DNA from 4 places in the Streptomyces sp. NPDC048664 genome. Region 1 is predicted to be linked to each of the others. Evidence: riboswitches for the same ligand, from Rfam matches in the RefSeq annotation. Region 1 holds a riboswitch; each other region holds the start of a gene.
What was found. A riboswitch is a leader RNA that binds a small molecule or an ion and turns the genes downstream of it on or off. The one in region 1 is predicted to bind thiamine pyrophosphate.
Positions count from the first base shown of each region.

Region 2: it holds a riboswitch for thiamine pyrophosphate, as region 1 does, so the genes downstream of both, AB0C59_RS21830 (thiamine ABC transporter substrate-binding protein) here and thiO (glycine oxidase ThiO) in region 1, are expected to answer to the same signal.
Region 3: it holds a riboswitch for thiamine pyrophosphate, as region 1 does, so the genes downstream of both, thiC (phosphomethylpyrimidine synthase ThiC) here and thiO (glycine oxidase ThiO) in region 1, are expected to answer to the same signal.
Region 4: it holds a riboswitch for thiamine pyrophosphate, as region 1 does, so the genes downstream of both, AB0C59_RS32785 (cytosine permease) here and thiO (glycine oxidase ThiO) in region 1, are expected to answer to the same signal.

Region 1 is NZ_JBEZHK010000022.1:78,489-83,167, forward strand. Features, by position in the region: gene thiE (thiamine phosphate synthase) at 1-121, opposite strand, end outside; gene AB0C59_RS23255 (Rv2175c family DNA-binding protein) at 293-658, opposite strand; gene AB0C59_RS23260 (FAD-dependent oxidoreductase) at 765-2,033, opposite strand; TPP riboswitch at 2,192-2,304, shown strand; gene thiO (glycine oxidase ThiO) at 2,327-3,508, shown strand; gene thiS (sulfur carrier protein ThiS) at 3,505-3,705, shown strand; gene AB0C59_RS23275 (thiazole synthase) at 3,712-4,506, shown strand.
Region 2 is NZ_JBEZHK010000020.1:45,688-50,366, forward strand. Features, by position in the region: gene AB0C59_RS21825 (iron ABC transporter permease) at 1-632, opposite strand, end outside; gene AB0C59_RS21830 (thiamine ABC transporter substrate-binding protein) at 698-1,774, opposite strand; TPP riboswitch at 1,842-1,949, opposite strand; gene rlmN (23S rRNA (adenine(2503)-C(2))-methyltransferase RlmN) at 1,976-3,082, opposite strand; gene AB0C59_RS21840 (hypothetical protein) at 3,201-3,899, shown strand; gene AB0C59_RS21845 (phosphatidate cytidylyltransferase) at 3,809-4,679, opposite strand, start outside.
Region 3 is NZ_JBEZHK010000035.1:8,285-12,963, forward strand. Features, by position in the region: gene AB0C59_RS29455 (helix-turn-helix domain-containing protein) at 1-379, shown strand, start outside; gene AB0C59_RS29460 (SsgA family sporulation/cell division regulator) at 479-916, shown strand; gene AB0C59_RS29465 (YibE/F family protein) at 1,022-2,446, opposite strand; TPP riboswitch at 2,518-2,674, shown strand; gene thiC (phosphomethylpyrimidine synthase ThiC) at 2,667-4,469, shown strand; gene AB0C59_RS29475 (hypothetical protein) at 4,575-4,679, opposite strand, start outside.
Region 4 is NZ_JBEZHK010000045.1:45,767-50,445, reverse strand. Features, by position in the region: gene AB0C59_RS32805 (DUF309 domain-containing protein) at 1-33, shown strand, start outside; gene cobF (precorrin-6A synthase (deacetylating)) at 93-863, shown strand; gene AB0C59_RS32795 (thiolase family protein) at 1,002-2,189, opposite strand; gene AB0C59_RS32790 (WhiB family transcriptional regulator) at 2,320-2,577, shown strand; TPP riboswitch at 2,622-2,715, shown strand; gene AB0C59_RS32785 (cytosine permease) at 2,707-4,125, shown strand; gene thiD (bifunctional hydroxymethylpyrimidine kinase/phosphomethylpyrimidine kinase) at 4,122-4,679, shown strand, end outside.

The DNA.
Region 1 (4,679 bases):
CGACTCCGCCGGCGAGGACCGCGTCGAGGAAGTCGGCGAGGTCGCCCTGCCGGGTGCGGGCGTCCGTGCACAGATAGACGCGGGCGTCGGCGAGCCGGGCGGTGCGGGCGGTGTCGGGCACGGTGGGTTCCCTCGGGGGGTCGGTGGCGTACGGGCCGCGGGGTGCGGCCGTGGCGGCCGTGTGCGACCACGGCGGCGGCCCGTACGCCGGACTGTCGTTCTCTCGCTCTGTCGCTCTGTCGAGCGGACCCGGCCCGGTCGGGCCGGGTCGGATCACCTCGGGTCGGATCGGTCAGACGGCGAGCGCCTGCGCGCGGCGCTTCACCTCCGTGCCGCGATTCTCAGCGAGAGCCTGCGCGGGGGTGCCGGGCAGGCTCGGGTCGGGGGTGAAGAGCCACTCGATCATCTCTTCGTCCGTGAAGCCGTCGTCCCGCAGGAGCGTCAGGGTGCCGGACAGGCCCTTGACGACCTTGTCCCCGTCGACGAAGGCGGCGGGGACGTGCAGCGCGCGGTTCTCACCTCGGCGTACGGCGATGAGCTGGCCGTCCTTGACCAGCTGCCGCACACGCGTCACCTCGACGCCGAACGCTTCGGCGATGTCGGGGAGGGTGAGCCAGGCGGGGACGAGAGCATCGATCTTTACGTCAATCTCGGTCACAGGATCAAGCCTGCCATCTGGGACCGACAGTCGGAAGCGGGGCACCTGCTCAGGGGGCCCGGTTGCCCCCGCCGGGGGACGCCGTGTCACCCGTCCTCACCCAGGGTCACGAAGGGGAGGTCGCCACGGCGGACTTCAGCGGGCGTGAGGCGTCCGCCAGCAGCTCCCGGTCCATGGGGGTGCCCGCCTCGATCAGCCGGCGGCCCTGGGCCAGGTCGCGGGGGCGCCCCACCGCGAGCAGGGCCACCAGGCGGCCCGCCCGCAGCCAGCACACCGACCAGGCCGCGCTGTCCGGGTCCCCGCGCCACACCGTCGCGTCGGCGGCGGCGTGGTGCCCCACGTACTGGACGAACCGGCCGAACTGCTCCGACCAGAAGTACGGCACCGGGTCGTACGCCACCAGGGCCTCGCCGGCGATGTTCGCGGCCACCGTGCGCGGGCCCTGCAGGGCGTTGTCCCAGTGGTGGACGAGCAGCCGCGCCTCGTAGCGTCCCGACGGGAAGGACGCGCAGTCACCGACCGCGTACACGTCGGGGGCGCTGGTGCGCAGGTGCTCGTCGGCCAGCACCTCGCCGTGGTCGCCGAGCTCGATGCCCGAACCGGCCAGCCAGGCGGTGGCGGGGCGGGCCCCGATGCCCACGACGATCGCGCCCGCCGGGACCCGGGTGCCGTCGTCGAGCACCACCGCGCCGGGCTCGACACGCTCCACGCGCGCGTTCACCCGCAGCTCGGCGCCGCTCTCGGCGTACCAGCCGGTCATGGGCGCGGCCACCTCCTCGGGCAGCGCGCCCGCCAGCGGCCGGTCCGCGGCCTCCACGACGGTCACCGCGCAGCCCGCCTCGCGCGCGGCGGTGGCGAACTCGGCGCCGATCCAACCGGCGCCCACGACGACGATGTCGTGCTGCTCGGCGAGGATCGGCCGCAGCCGCTCCGCGTCGTCCAGGGTGCGCAGCAGGTGCACACCGGGCACGCCCTCGGTGTCCGGGAGCCGGATCGGCTCGGCGCCCGTCGCCAGGACCAGGGCGTCGTAGGGCACGGGCCCGTTCTCGGTGTCCAGCTCGTGGTCGGCCAGGCGCACCCCGAGGACCTCGCAGCCGAGCCTCAGTTCGATGTCGAGGGACTCGAAGTCGACGTCGAAGGCGGATCCCTCGGCCTTGCCGAGCAGCACGGCCTTGGACAGGGGCGGCCTGTCGTAGGGCTGGTGCGGCTCCGCGCCGATCAGCGTCACCCCGCCTCTGAAGCCCTGCTCCCGCAGGGCGACGGCGGTCTGCACCCCCGCCATGCCCGCGCCCGCGATGACGACCCGCCGCGCCCTGTCGCCGCCCGCCGCACCGTCCTGTGCCGCCTCGCCCCGGTCCCGCGTCTGCTCGCTCACCTGATCACCATAGACAACTGACGAAGAGTCAGTCAGGGGGCGTGCTGCGTGACCTGTTGCACAACGCCCCGCCCGCCGCGCGTCCGCGGCCCGCGGACGGCGTGACGCCGGTGGAGGCTCCCTTACCGGCGTCAGGGGCACGGATTAGGGTGGGGACCTAGAGCACTCGCGGGAGCCCGGGGCGTACCGGGCTGAGAGGGAGGCTGGCGGCCTCCGACCGTACGAACCTGATCCGGGTCATGCCGGCGAAGGGAGGGGGCTGGACGCCCATGTCAGCCATGTCAGCCGCACAGATGTCCGCAACCCGTACCCCGGACGTCCTCGTCGTCGGGGGCGGGATCATCGGGCTCGTCACCGCCTGGCGGGCGGCCCTGCGCGGGCTCGCCACCATCGTGGTGGACCCGGAGCCGGGCGGCGGGGCGGCCCGGGTGGCCGCCGGGATGCTCGCCGCCGTCACCGAACTGCACTACGGCGAGCAGACCCTGCTCGGCCTCAACCTGGAGTCCGCGCGCCGCTACCCGGACTTCGCCGCCGAGCTGACCGAGGCCACCGGCCAGGACCTCGGCTACCGCCGGTGCGGCACGCTGGCCGTCGCCCTGGACACCGACGACCGCGCCCATCTGCGGGAGCTGCACGCGCTCCAGCAGCGCTCGGGCCTGGAGTCCCAGTGGCTGACCGGGCGGGAGTGCCGCCGTCTGGAGCCGATGCTCGCGCCGGGTGTACGCGGCGGGCTGCGGGTCGACGGCGACCACCAGATCGATCCGCGCCGGCTGGCCTCGGCCCTGGTCACGGCGTGCGAGCGGGCCGGCGTCGTCCTCCACCGCGCCTGGGCCGAGCGGCTCGAGGTGCGCGGTGGCCGGGCCACCGGGGTGCGCACCGCCGACGGCACCGTCCTCGCGGCCGGTCAGGTCGTGCTGGCGGGAGGCAGCCACAGCGGGCGGCTCGCGGGCGTCCCCGACGAGATCGTGCCGCCCGTGCGCCCGGTGAAGGGGCAGGTGCTGCGGCTGACGGTGCCACGGGCGTACGCGCCGTTCCTGAGCCGCACGGTGCGCGCCGTCGTCCGGGGCAGCCAGGTCTATCTGGTGCCGCGCGAGAACGGTGAGCTGGTCGTCGGGGCCACCACCGAGGAGATGGGCTGGGACACGACGGTCACCGCGGGCGGCGTCTACGAGCTGCTGCGGGACGCGCACGAGCTGGTCCCGGGCCTCACCGAGCTGCCGCTGACCGAGACCCGCGCCGGGCTGCGCCCCGGCTCCCCCGACAACGCCCCGCTGCTCGGCCCCACCGGCCTGGACGGCCTGCTGGTGGCCACCGGGCACCACCGCAACGGCGTACTGCTCACCCCGGTCACCGGCGACGTCATGGCGCACGTCCTGACCACCGGGGAACTTCCCGGGCACGCGCTCCCCTTCACCCCGCGGCGGTTCTGTGCCGCCGCGCCACCGCACACCACGCTCACGGAGCAGCCCGCATGAACATCTCGGTCAACGGCGAGCCCCGCCAGGTGGCTCCCGGCATCGCGCTCGGCACCGTCGTCGCGACCCTCACCGCGGCCCACTCCGGTGTGGCCGCCGCCCTCAACGAGACCGTCGTCCCCCGCGGGCAGTGGCCCTCGACCGCCCTCCGCGAGGGCGACCGGGTCGAGGTCCTCACCGCCGTCCAGGGAGGCTGAGCCACCATGGCCGACGACCCCCTCGTCCTCGCCGGCACGACCTTCTCGTCCCGGCTGATCATGGGCACCGGCGGCGCCCCCAGCCTCGACGTGCTGGAGCGGGCCCTGGTGGCGTCCGGCACCGAGCTGACCACGGTCGCGATGCGGCGCGTGGACGCCACGGTGCACGGCTCGGTCCTGTCCGTGCTGGACAGGCTGGGCATCAGGGTGCTGCCCAACACGGCGGGCTGCTTCACCGCCGGCGAGGCCGTGCTCACCGCCCGCCTCGCGCGCGAGGCGCTCGGCACGGACCTCGTCAAGCTGGAGGTCATCGCGGACGAGCGGACCCTGCTGCCCGACCCGATCGAGGTGCTGGAGGCGGCCGAGACACTGGTGGACGACGGGTTCACCGTGCTGCCGTACACCAACGACGACCCGGTCCTCGCCCGGAAGCTGGAGGACGTCGGCTGCGCGGCGATCATGCCGCTCGGTTCCCCGATCGGCTCCGGGCTCGGCATCCGCAATCCGCACAACTTCCAGTTGATCGTGGAGCACGCGCGCGTGCCGGTCATCCTGGACGCGGGCGCGGGCACGGCGTCGGACGCGGCCCTGGCGATGGAGCTGGGCTGCGCCGGTGTGATGCTCGCCTCGGCGGTGACCCGGGCGCAGGAGCCGGTGCTCATGGCGGAGGCGATGCGGCACGCGGTGGAGGCGGGACGGCTCGCCCGGCGGGCCGGGCGCATCCCGCGCCGGCACTTCGCCGAGGCCTCGTCGCCGACCGAGGGCATCGCCCGGCTGGACCCGGAACGGCCCGCCTTCTGAGGCCGCCGGACCCGGGCGCTGCCGCCGGCGCCGGAGCGGCGGCGCTCCGCGGGCCTCGTCTACCCCGCCCCGCGGCTCATGAACACCTGTGCGGACGCGGTGTGCGTCACAGGACAGCTTCAGTCCGCTCCGCTGGAGCAGTATCGGACGGGCCTGTCGGCGTCCCCTCGTAG
Region 2 (4,679 bases), on a different contig from region 1:
AGCGTGGAGAAGGCGGGACCGCCGAGGATCTGCACCACGCCGAACGAGGTGAAGGTGAACAGGAACACCATCAGCGCCGCGGCGGCCAGGGACGGGCCCAGCGCGGGCAGCGTCACCTTCCGCCAGGCCGCGAGACGGGAGGCGCCCAGGACGCGGGCCGCGTCCTCCTGGCGGGGGTCGAGCTGCGCCCACAGCCCGCCGACGGTGCGGACGACGACGGCGTAGTTGAAGAAGACATGGGCGAGCAGGATGGCCCACACGGTCGTGTCCAGTCGTACGCCCCACAGGTCGTCCAGGAGCCCGCCCCGGCCGACGAGCGCCAGGAAGGCGGTGCCGACGACGACCGTGGGCAGCACGAACGGAACGGTGACGGCCGCGCGCAGCACCTCCTTGCCCGGGAAGTCCAGCCGCGCGAAGACGTAGGCGCCGGGCAGCGCGACCAGCAGGGTGAGCGCGGTGGAGGCGAGGGCCTGCCAGAGCGTGAACCACAGCACGTGCCGGATGTCGGACCCCGCGAGCACGTCGGCGACACGGCCGAACCGCCACACCCCGTCGACGTGGAGACCGCGCGAGACGATCGCGGCGACGGGGTAGGCGAAGAAGGCCGCGAAGAACGCGACGGGCAGGGCCATCAGGCCGAGCCGCGCCGCGCTCCCCCGGCGCTTGGAGCGCGCCTCGGACACCGCCGCCTTCCCTTCTACTTCAGGACGAGCGAGGTCCACGACCTGACCCAGGGGTCGCGGTGGGCTGCGATCCTGGCCGGGGCCATGGTCTCGGGGCGGGTGGCCGGGGGACCGTACTCGGTGAACTCGGGCGGCACCGTGGCGCCCTTGACCACCGGGTAGACGTACATGTTGAGCGGCATGTCCTCCTGGAACCGCCTGGTCAGCAGGAAGTCCAGGAACGCCTTCGCCCCCTTGGGGTTGTGCGCGCCGGAGAGCAGGCCCGCGAACTCGACCTGCCGGAAGCAGGTGCCCTGCGCGACGCCGGTCGGGGCGGACTTCGGTCGCGGCTTGGCGTAGACGACCTCGGCGGGCGGCGAGGAGGCGTACGACACGACGAGCGGCCGGTCGCCGCCCGCCTTCCGTCCCCCGGCCGAGCCGGAGAACTCCTGGTCGTAGGCCTGCTCCCAGCCGTCGACCACCTTGACCCCGTTGGCCTTGAGCTTGGTCCAGTACTGCTGCCAGCCCGTGTCGCCGTACCGCGCGGCGGTGCCGAGCAGGAAGCCGAGGCCGGGCGAGGAGGTGGCGGCGTTCTCGGTGACGAGGAGGTTCCTGTACGCGGGCTTGGTCAGGTCGTCGAAGGAGGCGGGCGGGGCGAGCTTGTGGTCGGCGAAGTACTTCTTGTCGTAGTTGACGCAGATGTCGCCGTGGTCGACCGGGGTCACGCGGTGCTTGTCCCCGTCGAGCCGGAAGGAGGCGTCGACCTGGCCGAGCCCCTTGGCCTCGTACGGCTGGAACAGCCCGTTGTCGAGGGCCCGGGAGAGCAGGGTGTTGTCGACGCCGAAGAAGACGTCGCCCTGCGGGTTGTCCTTGGTGAGGATCGCCTTGTTGACGGCCTGGCCCGCGTCGCCGTCCTCCAGCACCTTGACCTTGTAGCCGGACTGCTTCTCGAACGCCGCGAGGACGTTCTTGGAGACGCTCCAGCTGTCGTGGCTGACGAGGGTCACGGTCCTGGAGTCGGCCGCCGACGGGCCGCCGGACGACGTGCCGCACGCGGACAGCGCGAGCAGGCCGAGCCCGGTGGCGACGGCCACGAACGTCTTGTTGTGCACTGGATTCCTCCTGGGGGTCCAGGAAGAGACGCGGCCCTGCCCGGGATGCCCGGGCAGGGCGCAACAGCTTGAGTGATGACCGAACTTCCTACCCAGAATGACCTGGGCGAGGTTCAGAGGGTCTGCGGCCCGTCTGCCGCACTCTCAGCGCTGTGGCGCTCCCCTGTCGGAATATGAAGATGTGATAGGACGGGAGTCAGATTACCGCTCGGTGGCCGCGAGCTGACCGCAGGCACCGTCGATCTCCTGGCCACGGGTGTCCCGGATCGTCACCGGCACACCATGGGCGGCGATCGCCTCCACGAACGCCTTCTCGTCCTCGGGCCGCGAGGCGGTCCACTTTGAGCCGGGCGTCGGGTTCAGCGGGATCAGGTTCACATGGACGGGCTTGCCCCGCAGCAGCCGGCCGAGCCGGTCGCCGCGCCAGGCCTGGTCGTTGATGTCGCGGATCAGGGCGTACTCGATGGACAGCCGCCGCCCGGACCTCTCGACGTACTCGAACCCGGCGTCCAGGACCTCGCGCACCTTCCAGCGGGTGTTCACGGGGACCAGGGTGTCGCGCAGCTCGTCGTCCGGCGCGTGCAGCGAGACGGCGAGTCGGCACTTGAAGCCCTCGTCGGCGAAGCGGTGGATGGCCGGGACCAGTCCGACGGTCGAGACGGTGATACCGCGCTGGGACAGCCCGAGCCCGTCCGGCGCCGGGTCGGTGAGGGCACGGATCGCGCCGACGACCCGGTTGTAGTTGGCGAGCGGCTCGCCCATGCCCATGAAGACGATGTTCGACAGCCGGGCCGGACCGCCGGGGATCTCGCCGTCGCGCAGCGCCCGCATGCCGTCCACGATCTGGTGCACGATCTCGGCGGTGGACAGGTTGCGGTCGAGTCCCGCCTGGCCGGTGGCGCAGAAGGGGCAGTTCATGCCGCAGCCCGCCTGGGAGCTGATGCACATGGTGACCCGATCGGGATAGCGCATCAGGACGGACTCTACGAGGGTCCCGTCGAACAGCCGCCACAGCGTCTTGCGGGTCGTGTCCTGGTCGGTCGACAGATGCCGCACGACCGTCATCAGCTCGGGGAGCAGCGCCTCCTGAAGCGCGCCCCGGGAGCCGGCGGGGATGTCGGTCCACTCCGCCGGGTCGTGCGCGTACCGGGCGAAGTAGTGCTGCGAGAGCTGCTTGGCACGGAACGGCTTCTCGCCGACCGCGGCCACCGCTTCCCTGCGCTCGGCGGGCGTGAGGTCGGCGAGATGCCGCGGCGGCTTCTTGGCTCCGCGCGGCGCGACGAATGTGAGTTCTCCGGGCTTAGGCATGGCGCTACCAGTGTCGCAGATCCAATCGGGTGGCTTCGCTGGCCGGATGCGCGGCCTCGTTCGGGTGAATCCGCGGCTGGGCGCCCGCGGGGGCCGGGCATGGTCTATTTTCGAACACATGAGCGAATGGCGTGATGCGGAAGTGGTGTCACTCCCGGTCCCGGAGGGGCTGCTCCATGAGCCGGAGACGGAGTTCGACCGCACCGGCCTGTGGCTCACCCTCGGCCGCGACGGACGGCGGCAGCGCACGCCCGTCCTGCAGTACCGGGCCCTTCCGGACGGACGCCGGGCCGTCCTGGCCATCGTGGACCGCCCCGTGCCCTCGGTCCGGACGGCTTGGGTCGTCTGGGATGCGGATCATATGTCGCTCGAGTACACCGCGGAGGCGGTTCTCGCGACGGCGGAGGCACGGCCCCGCGCGGGCGACGCGCGCAGGGTGCGTGCGGGCGGGATGCCCGACCCCGTCACCGGCCACACGCCGTACTGGCCGCCCCGCCCCATCGAGGTCCGGGTCGGCGGTCTGTGGCGTCCGGGCGGGCTGCGCTGCCTGTTCCACGGGCCGGACGGCCCGGCGGTGGCACAGGTCTCGACGTCCCTGTACGAACCGGACTGGGGTGCTTGGGTCGCGTACCGGCGGATGTACCACTGGGACCCGGAAACGCTCAGGCCCGCTGCCACCGGTCGACCGGTGGGAGCGGGCCTGAGGCGGACGCGTGAAGAAGGCCGTCAGCCGGCGCCGACGAAGATCACGAGCAGCAGCCACACCACGGGCGCCGTGGGCAGCAGCGAGTCGAGACGGTCCATGATGCCCCCGTGACCCGGCAGCAGCGTGCCCATGTCCTTGATGCCGAGGTCCCGCTTGATCATGGATTCGCCGAGGTCGCCGAGCGTGGCGCTGGCCGCGACCGCGAGGCCCAGCAGCAGGCCCTGCCACCAGGAGCCGCCGTCGATCAGGAACTGCATGCACAGCGCGCCCGCCACCATGGCGAAGCTGACCGCGCCGAAGAGCCCCTCACGCGTCTTGCCGGGGCTGATGCGCGGGGCCAGCTTGTGCCGGCCGAAGCGCCAGCCGACCGCGTAGGCACCCGTGTCGCTGACGACCGTCAGCAGCAGGAACGTCAGCACGCGCTGCGGGCCGTCGTCGGCCGTCAGCATCAGCGAGACGAACGTGGCCAGGAACGGGACGTAGAAGGCCGCGAACACGCCCGCCGTGACGTCCTTGAGGTAGCCCTCCGGCGGCTCCGTCATACGCCAGACCAGGACGGCGAGCGCGGTGAGCGCCATCGCGACCCAGGCGCCCTCGGGACCCCGCACATAGCCGGCGACGACCATCGCCGCACCGCCGACCGCCAGCGGGACCAGGGGCGCCTTGATGTCCTTGCGCTCCTCCAGCCGCTTCGTCAGCTCCCACAGGCCGACGACCACGGCGACCGCGACCACCCCGACGAACACGGCCTTGACGATGAACAGCGACGCGACGATCACGACACCGAGCCCGATGCCGACGCCTATGGCCGCACCCAGGTCGCGCCCGGCGCTCTTCTTCTGCGGCGCGGGCGCCGGCTGCGGGGCGTCGGGCATGGGCTCCGGATTCTGC
Region 3 (4,679 bases), on a different contig from region 1:
GGAATGGGCCGACTTCCGCGAGACCGCCCACGCGCACGCCGTCGGCCAGTGCCTGCTGTCCCAGCTCGGCGAGGAGGCGCGCCGGGACCATCTGGCCCGCTGTCCCGTGCAGTCGCTCACGCCCTACACCGTGCGCGACGAGCGCGCTCTGCTGCGAAGACTGGAACGCCTGGGCCGGATGGAACCCGTCGTCGAGCGTCAGGAGTACGCGCTCGGGGCGGTCTGCGCGGCCGTGCCCATCACCGTCGGGGCGACGGCCGCCACGGTGGCCTTCTCGCTGCCGGCCCATCAGGCGGACCGGCTGATGCCCGCGGTCCGTCGGCTCCAGGCGGAGATCGGAAAGCTGCTAGGGACACTCACTCTCTCTATCAGCATCTGAAAACTCACTCCTTGTGATCTGCCATGCACGTTCAGCAAACTTCCAACAGGTGTCAGGGGATCAATCCTGGCCAGTCGACGGCTACTGACGGGGTAGGCGATGCGCGAGTCGGTGCAGGCAGAGGTCATGATGAGTTTTCTCGTGTCGGAGGAGCTCTCGTTCCGCATTCCGGTGGAGCTGCGCTACGAGACCTGTGATCCGTATGCCGTACGGCTGACTTTCCATCTGCCCGGCGACGCCCCCGTGACCTGGGCGTTCGGACGCGAGCTGCTGGTTGACGGGGTCGGCAGGCCCTGCGGCGAGGGCGATGTGCACATCGCGCCGGCCGAACCGGACACGTTCGGCGATGTGCTGATCCGGCTCCAGGTGGGCGCGGACCGGGCACTGTTCAAGTCCGGGGCGGTGCCGCTGGTGGCGTTCCTCGACCGTACGGACAAGCTGGTGCCGCTTGGGCAGGAGGGTTCCCTCGCCGACTTCGACACGCATCTGGACGAGGCCCTCGACCGGATCCTGGCGGAAGAGCAGAGCGCCGGGTGAAGCCCTGTGAGGCGCGGTGACGGGCTCCTGTACGGGAGCGACGCGGATCTGGTGCCGTAACGGTTCTTCGCTCGCTCTCGGAGCGGCGCGGGCGGCCTGTGGCGCTCAGCGCTTACGGCGTCGGCCCCGCCCCGTGCGGGCCGTCGGCAGGGGCACGGGGCCGGCAGGTCCGGGGCCGCTTCGGGGGGTGCCGGTGGTGCCGTCCGCGGCGGCGGTCCTCGCCGGGCGGTCGGCGGAGACCACCAGGGCCGCGAGCACGGTGGTGACCGGAACGGAGGCCACGAGCCCGATCGACCCCACGAGCGTGCGGACGATCTCCTCGGCCACCAGCTCGCTGGTGGCGACCGTGCTCACGCCGCTCTGCGCGATCGAGAAGAGAAGCAGCAGGGGCAGTGCGGCACCCGCGTACGCCAGGACGAGCGTGTTGACGACCGACGCGATGTGATCGCGGCCGATACGGATGCCCGCTCGGTACAGCTCGCGCCAGCCCAGGGACGGGTTGGCCTCGTGCAGCTCCCAGACCGCCGATGTCTGGGTCACGGTCACGTCGTCGAGCACGCCCAGCGAACCGATGATGACTCCCGCGAGCAGCAGGCCGCTCATGTCGATGTGCGGGAACAGGCCATGGATCAGCCCGGTGCTGTCGTCCGTGTTCCCGGTCAGTGCGGCCCAGTCGATGAACTCGGAGCCCAGCAGACCGATGAGGGAAAGGGAGACGAGGGTGCCCAGCACCGCGACCGAGGTGCGTGCCGAGAGCCCGTGGCACATGTAGAGGGCGATCAGCATGATGGCGCTCGATCCGACCACGGCCACGAGCAGCGGGTTCGATCCTTGGAGGATCGCCGGCAGGATGAAGAGGCTGAGGAGCAGAAAGCTCACGGCCAGGGCGACGAGCGCCATGACACCGCGCAGGCGCCCCACGATCACCACGGCGACGGCGAAGATCCCGGCGAGCAGTGCCATGGGGAACGTCCGGTTCACATCGGTGACCGAGTACTGCAGTTCCCGGGGCGCGGAGGGCTCGTACGCGGCCACCACCTTCTCGCCCTGCCTCAACTGCCGTGACTGGTCCGGCTGGACGATCTCCGTGAAGGTACGGCCCTTGTCCTTGCCGGTGTCGACCCTGACCGTCGCCTTCTTGCAGGTGCCACCCGCCTTCTGCGGTCCGGAGGTTCCGCCGCCGGTGGAGGTGTCCCCGATCGGGGTGCCGCCCCCCGAGGCGTTCACCGACGCGCAGTCCACCTCCACGACCCGGGTGACCGTCGCCTGTTGCGTCTGCCGGTCGAAACCGAGACCACTGCGCTGGTGCGACGGCACGCCTCCGGGCCACAGCACCACGAGACCGGCCACGACCGCCGCGGTGAACGGTATGAGGATCGCGGCGATGACCTTGCGCAGCTGCCGGGAGACAGGAGCGGCCGGGCCGTGAGCGTGACTGTGGGAGTGACCGTGCCCGTCGCCGACGCCGCGGCCATGGTGGCTGGACGGCTCGGAGGAGGGGGAGAAGGGCGGGGGCTGGGTCCTGGTCACCGACGCATCATCGCAAGAAGGCCCAAGGCCTACTGGTCAGCCTCCGTAAAGAGACGCTAGCGTGAGAGAACCTTTGCACACGCGGGAGCTCGGAGCACCGGGCTGAGAGGGCGCTGACCTCCGCATACGGCGATGTTTCACGTGGAACATCGCCGGCGGACACCGCTGCGTCGACCGCTGAACCTGTTACCGGGTAATGCCGGCGTAGGGAGTAGGTCTCATGACCAACAAGGATGCACGCACGCCTGCCCTCCACCAGGACGCACAGTCCCCGGTGGACGACGGGGCCATCGGCTGGCACAAGGCGTATGCCGGGGGCTCGCGCCCCGATCTGCGCGTGCCCATCCGCCGAGTGCACCTCACCAACGGGCAGTCGGTCACGCTGTACGACACCTCCGGCCCGTACACCGATCCGCTGGTCGCGACGGACGTCCGCCGAGGACTGGCGCCGCTGCGGGAGAACTGGATCATCGCCCGGGGCGACACCGAGGAGTACGCGGGACGTCCTGCCCGCCCCGAGGACGACGGACTCAAACACACCTCGCCGCGCGGTGGACTGCGCAATCTCGACGCGGTGTTCCCCGGGCGCCCGCGTCAGCCGCGCCGCGCTCGCACCGGGGCGCCCGTCACCCAGCTCGCGTATGCGCGGCGCGGTGAGATCACGCCAGAGATGGAGTTCGTGGCGGTCCGCGAGAACGTGGCGCCCGAGGTCGTGCGCGAGGAGATAGCGGCGGGCAGGGCGGTTCTGCCGGCCAACGTCAACCACCCGGAGATCGAGCCGATGATCATCGGCAAGCGGTTCCTGGTGAAGGTCAACGCCAACATCGGCAACTCCGCGGTGACCTCCTCCATCGAGGAGGAGGTCGAGAAGATGACCTGGGCCACCCGCTGGGGGGCCGACACGGTCATGGATCTGTCCACCGGCCGCAACATCCACACCACCCGGGAGTGGGTGCTGCGCAACTCCCCCGTGCCCATCGGCACGGTGCCGCTCTACCAGGCCCTGGAGAAGGTCGACGGGAAGGCCGAGGAACTGTCCTGGGAGATCTACAAGGACACGGTCATCGAGCAGGCCGAGCAGGGCGTCGACTACATGACGGTGCACGCCGGAGTGCGACTGCCGTTCGTGCCGCTCACCGCGGGCCGGAAGACCGGCATCGTGTCGCGAGGCGGCTCGATCATGGCGGCGTGGTGTCTGGCGCACCACGAGGAGTCGTTCCTGTACGAGAACTTCGAGGAGCTGTGCGAGATCCTGGCGGCCTACGACGTCACGTACTCGCTGGGCGACGGCCTGCGGCCGGGCTCGATCGCGGACGCCAACGACGAGGCGCAGTTCGCGGAGCTGCGCACCCTCGGAGAACTCAACCGGGTCGCGAAGCGCTTCGGCGTGCAGACCATGATCGAGGGTCCGGGCCATGTCCCGATGCACAAGATCAAGGAGAACATCGACCTTCAGCAGGAGATCTGCGACGAGGCGCCGTTCTACACCCTCGGGCCGCTGACGACGGACGTCGCGCCGGCGTACGACCACATCACCTCGGGCATCGGCGCCGCGATGATCGCCTGGTGGGGCACGGCCATGCTCTGCTACGTCACGCCCAAGGAGCATCTGGGCCTGCCCAACCGCGATGACGTCAAGACCGGGGTCATCACCTACAAGATCGCCGCTCACGCGGCCGACCTGGCCAAGGGGCACCCCGGCGCACAGGAGTGGGACGACGCCCTGTCCGACGCGCGCTTCGAGTTCCGCTGGGAGGACCAGTTCAACCTGGCCCTCGATCCGGACACGGCTCGTGCCTTCCACGACGAGACGCTTCCGGCGGAGCCCGCCAAGACCGCCCACTTCTGCTCGATGTGCGGGCCGAAGTTCTGCTCGATGAAGATCAGTCGGAGCATCGCCGAGAAGTACGGCCAGGGGGCGCCCGAACCGGAATACGACGAGGCCGCCCTCCAGGGGATGAAGGCCAAGTCCGAGGAGTTCGCGGAGCACGGCAACCGGGTCTACCTCCCCCTCGCCGACTGACTCCTCGCGCCGGCGGGCCGGTCAGGGGCGCCGCGCCGGGGACGGCAGGAACAGCCTTCCCGGGGCCGCGCCCCGCGCTCGCCCGAGGCCCCTTGACCGCCGCCTCTACTCCGGTCGGTGGTCGGGGCCTCCGAAATCCGGGCTGGTGAAGTCGGGGCTGGTGTAACTGGGGCGTGTGCTTGTGCCGGAGCCGCTCTCGGGGCTGGTGAA
Region 4 (4,679 bases), on a different contig from region 1:
TGCGCTCCGCGGCTGCGTGGTGCCCGGCCGTAGAACGGCCGGGCGGTCAGGGGTGTGCGCGGGGTGCCGGTGCGGTACGGCAGACTCGGGGCGTGCGAACGATTCATGTCATCGGCATCGGTGCGGGCGACCCCGACCAGCTCACGCTTCAGGCGGTCAAGGCGCTCAGGGACACGGACGTGTTCTTCCTCCTCGACAAGGGCGAGGCGACGTCCGACCTGGTCGGGCTGCGTCACGACATCCTCGACGCGCATCTGCCGGAGGGCGGCTACCGCCTGGTCCGGGCGCGCGACCCGGCGCGCGACCGGGCCGCGGACGGTGCCGCGTACGCCCCCGCCGTCGGCGACTGGCGGTCCGCGCGCGCCGCGATCTACGAGCGGCTCATCCTCGAGGAGCTGGGCGAGGACGAGCGGGGGGCGTTCCTCGTGTGGGGCGACCCGGCGCTGTACGACAGCACCCTGGGAATCCTGGAGGAGATCCTGGAGCGGGGCGCGGTGACGTTCGCCTACGACGTCGTGCCGGGGATCAGCAGCGTTTCCGCGCTCGCGGCCCGGCATCGCACGGGGCTGAACCGGGTGGGCCGGCCCGTGCAGATCACCACGGGGCGCAGGCTGGCGGAGGGGTTTCCTGACGGTGTCGACGACGTGGTGGTGATGCTCGACGCGCATCAGGCGTTTCGGCGGTACGTGGATCAGGACGTGGACATCTACTGGGGGGCGTACATCGGTACGCCGGACGAGATCCTGGTGTCGGGGCCGCTCGGGGAGACGGCGGAGCGGATCGCGCGGGTGCGGGAGGAGGCGCGGGGGCGCAAGGGGTGGATCATGGATACGTACTTGCTGCGCAGGCGGGGCGGGGAATAGGTGCGGTGGTCCGTGCCGGTGCGTCGTGGGGTTTTGCGCAGTTCCCCCCACCCCTGAACACGTGGCCGACGTGCGGTGGTCCGTGCCGGTGCGTCGTGGGATTTTGCGCAGTTCCCCCCACCCCTGAACACGTAGGGTTCAGGGGTGGGATACCAGTACTGCGGTTCCCTGGCCGACTCCCACGCACATGGTGGCGAGGCCCTTCGTCGCGTTGCCGCGTCGCATCCGGTGCAGGAGTGTGGTCAGGATGCGGGCGCCCGAGCAGCCGAGGGGATGGCCCAGGGCGATGGCGCCGCCGGTCGGGTTGACCAGGTCCGGGTCGATGCCGAGGCGGTCGACGCAGGCGAGGGCCTGGGCGGCGAACGCCTCGTTGAACTCGGCCTCCTGGAGGTCCGCGACGCTCCAGCCCGCGCGGGCCAGGACCTTCTCCGTGGCGGGCACGGGGCCGATGCCCATGACGTCGGGATGGACGCCGGCGGAGGCGCCGGCGACATAGCGGCCGAGGGACTCGAGACCCAGCTCGTCCAGGACCTCCTCGCTGACGAGGAGCAGCCCGGCCGCGCCGTCGTTCATGGGTGAGGCGTTGCCGGCGGTGACCGTGCCGCCCTGGCGGAACACGGGCCGCAGGCGCGCGAGCTTCTCGTACGAGGTGTCCTCGCGTACGCACTCGTCCTCGGTGACGACGACGCCGTCCGGGCGGGTCACCGGCAGGAGTTCGGCGTCGAAGAAGCCGTTCTTGCGGGCCTCGGCCGCGCGCTGGTGGCTGCGCAGCGCGAAGTGGTCCTGGCGTTCGCGCGGGACGCCGTACCGCTCGGCGACCTCCTCGGCGGTCTCGCCCATGGACAGCAGTCCGTGGAGTTCCTTCATCTCCGGGTTGACCAGCCGCCAGCCGAGGCGGGTGTCGAAGGTCTCCATCCGGTGCGGCAGGGCCTCGTCCGGGCGGGGCAGGACGAAGGGGGCGCGGCTCATCGACTCGGAGCCGCCGGCGAGCACGATGTCCGCCTCACCGGCGGCGATGGTGCGCGCGGCCAGGGTGACCGCTTCCAGGCCGGAGGCGCACAGTCGGTTGACCGTGGCGCCCGGCACCGAGTCCGGCAGCCCGGCGAGGAGGGCGGCCATGCGGGCGACGTTGCGGTTGTCCTCACCGGCCTGGTTGGCCGCGCCCCAGTAGACGTCGTCGACGCGGGCCGGGTCGAGGGCGGGCGCGTCGGCCAGCAGGCCCCGGACGACGGTCGCCGCGAGGTCGTCGGGCCGCACCGTGGACAGGGCGCCACGCAGCTTGCCGATCGGGGTGCGGCGGGCGGCCGCGAAATGGACGGTACGCACGATCGGGCTCCTGGGCGCACTCGGCGACTGGTCAGTTGATTAGCACCGCTAGTTTTGGACTATAGACCGCGGTGCGACCGCAGGGAAGATCCCCGGTTTCACCGCAGGCGTCCGGGGGACCCGGGCGCGCATGGAGTGGTTGCGGTATGCGGCATGTGTGGATGAGGACCCTGAGCTGTTCTTCCCGGTGGGTTCCACCGGCCCCGCCGTCACGGAGGTCGCGGAGGCCAAGCGGGTCTGCCACCGGTGCCCGGTGATGGAGGAGTGCCTGACGTGGGCCCTGCGCAGCGGGCAGACGTCGGGTGTGTGGGGCGGCACCGACGAACGGGAGCGTACGAGGCTGCTCCGGTCCACCAGAAGCCTCGCCCAGGTGCGCCGGGCGCCGTAGGCCGCCTGTCGTCGCTCCTGGTGGCTCGGGTTAGTCTTGCCGCCGTACCGGACACGGGGTGCCCCCGCGAGGGCTGAGATCACACCCGTTGAACCTGAACCAGTTCGTACTGGCGGAGGGATGTCATCCATGCCACTGGCGCATGTTTCCGGCGGGCTGCCCGCCGACGGCCCGCGGGCCGTCTTCGACGGCCGGATGCCCTCGGCTCCCGGTGACCTCAGGGTCGAGGGCCACGGCATCGAGCCCGTCCCCGAGAGCAACCGCTACGGCGGCGCGGGACGGCTGTTCACCGTGTGGTTCGCGCCGAACCTGACCATGACCGGTGTGTTCACCGGCACCCTGGGCATCGTGTTCGGGCTGGACTTCACCACCGCGCTCGTCGCCGTGGTCCTGGGCACCGTGGTGGGCGCGGCGCCCCCCGCCTACCTCGGCACCTGGGGAAGCCGCACCGGCGCCGGTCAGCTGCCGCTCGCCCGGCTGGCGTTCGCTCGCGCGGTGGCGCTGCCGGGAGTGCTGCAGTGGCTGTCGTCGGTCGCCTGGGACGCGCTGATCGGGCTGTTCGGCGGGGACGCGCTGGCACGGCTGTGCGGCTGGCCGTTCTGGCTCGGGGTGCTGGTCATGATGCTGGGTCAGGGGGCGCTCGGGGTCCTGGGCTACGAGGCGATCCACCGGATGCAGATCGTCATGACCTTCGTGCTCGCCGCCGCCTTCGCGCTGATCGCGCTGCGGATGCCGGACAGCGCGCACCTGGCCGCCACGGGCAGCGCGCACGGCGCCGACCGGGCGGGCGCGTTCGTGCTGACCAGCACCGTCGCGCTCAGCCTCACCCTGTCCTGGGCGCCGTACGCCAGCGACTTCAGCCGCTATCTGCCCCGCGCCACCTCCCGTGCCCGGATGTTCTGGTGCACGCTGCTCGGCCTCGTCGTGTCCTTCCTCGCCGTCCAGGTCCTCGGCCTGTGGGGCGCCTCCGTGCTCACCGACCAGACGGCGGCGGGCGTCGACCGGCTGCTGGGCGGCGGCGTCCCGGGCGCGCTCGGGTTGCTGGCCGTGGCGCTGGCCGCGCTGTGCAGCAACGCCATGAACGACTACAGCGGCTCCCTGGCCCTGCAGACCGTCGGTGTGCGCGTGCCGCGTCCCGCCGCCGCGGCCCTGGCCGCCGTGCTGGGCTTCCCGCTGGTGCTGTGGATGCACGCGGCCGACACCACCGCCCGCTTCCAGAACGTGCTGCTGTTCGTCGGCTACTGGATCCCCGGGTTCGTGGCGATCGTGGTCGTGGACTGGCTGGTGCGGCGGGGCGCGGTGACGGATCTCGCCGCGGCGACGGCCCGCCCGCGCTCGCCCTGGCCGCCGCTGGTCGCGTTCGTGGGCGCCTTCGCCGCGGCCGTGCCGTTCATGGACACCGGTCTGTACGTCGGTCCGGTCGCGCACGCGCTGCACGGCGCCGACGTCTCCCCCTACGTGGCGTTCCTGGTGGCCCTCGCCGTGTACGCCCCGCTGCGCGTCCGCGAGGACGGGCGCGTGTTGAGCGCCGAGGAGGGGGCCGCATGAGCGCGCCGCCCCGCGTCCTGACGATCGCCGGGTCGGACTCCGGCGGCGGCGCCGGCATCCAGGCCGACCTGAAGACCATGCTGGCGCTCGGCGCCCACGGGATGAGCGTGGTCACCGCCGTGACCGCGCAGAACTCCGTCGGGGTGCAGGGCGCCTGGGAGCTGCCCGTCGAGGCGGTGCGCGCGCAGTACCGCAGTGTGGTGGACGACATCGGCGTGCAGGCCGTGAAGACCGGGATGCTGGCCTCGCCCGCGCTGGTCACCACGGTCGCCGAGCTGCTCGCGGACGCCCGGGTCCCGGTGGTGGTGGACCCGGTGAGCGTGTCCAAGCACGGGGACCGGCTGCTGGCCGACGACGCGCTGGACGCCGTCCGCACCCGGCTGCTGCCCCGTGCCACGGTCACGACGCCGAACCTGGACGAGGTGGCGGAGCTGACCGGCGTCGTGGTGCGCGACGAGGCGGGCATGCGCCGGGCCGCCGAGCGGCTGCTGTCGTACGGCCCCGCGTGGGCGCTGGTGAAGGGCGGGCATCTGCCGGGCGACGCCGTGGACCTG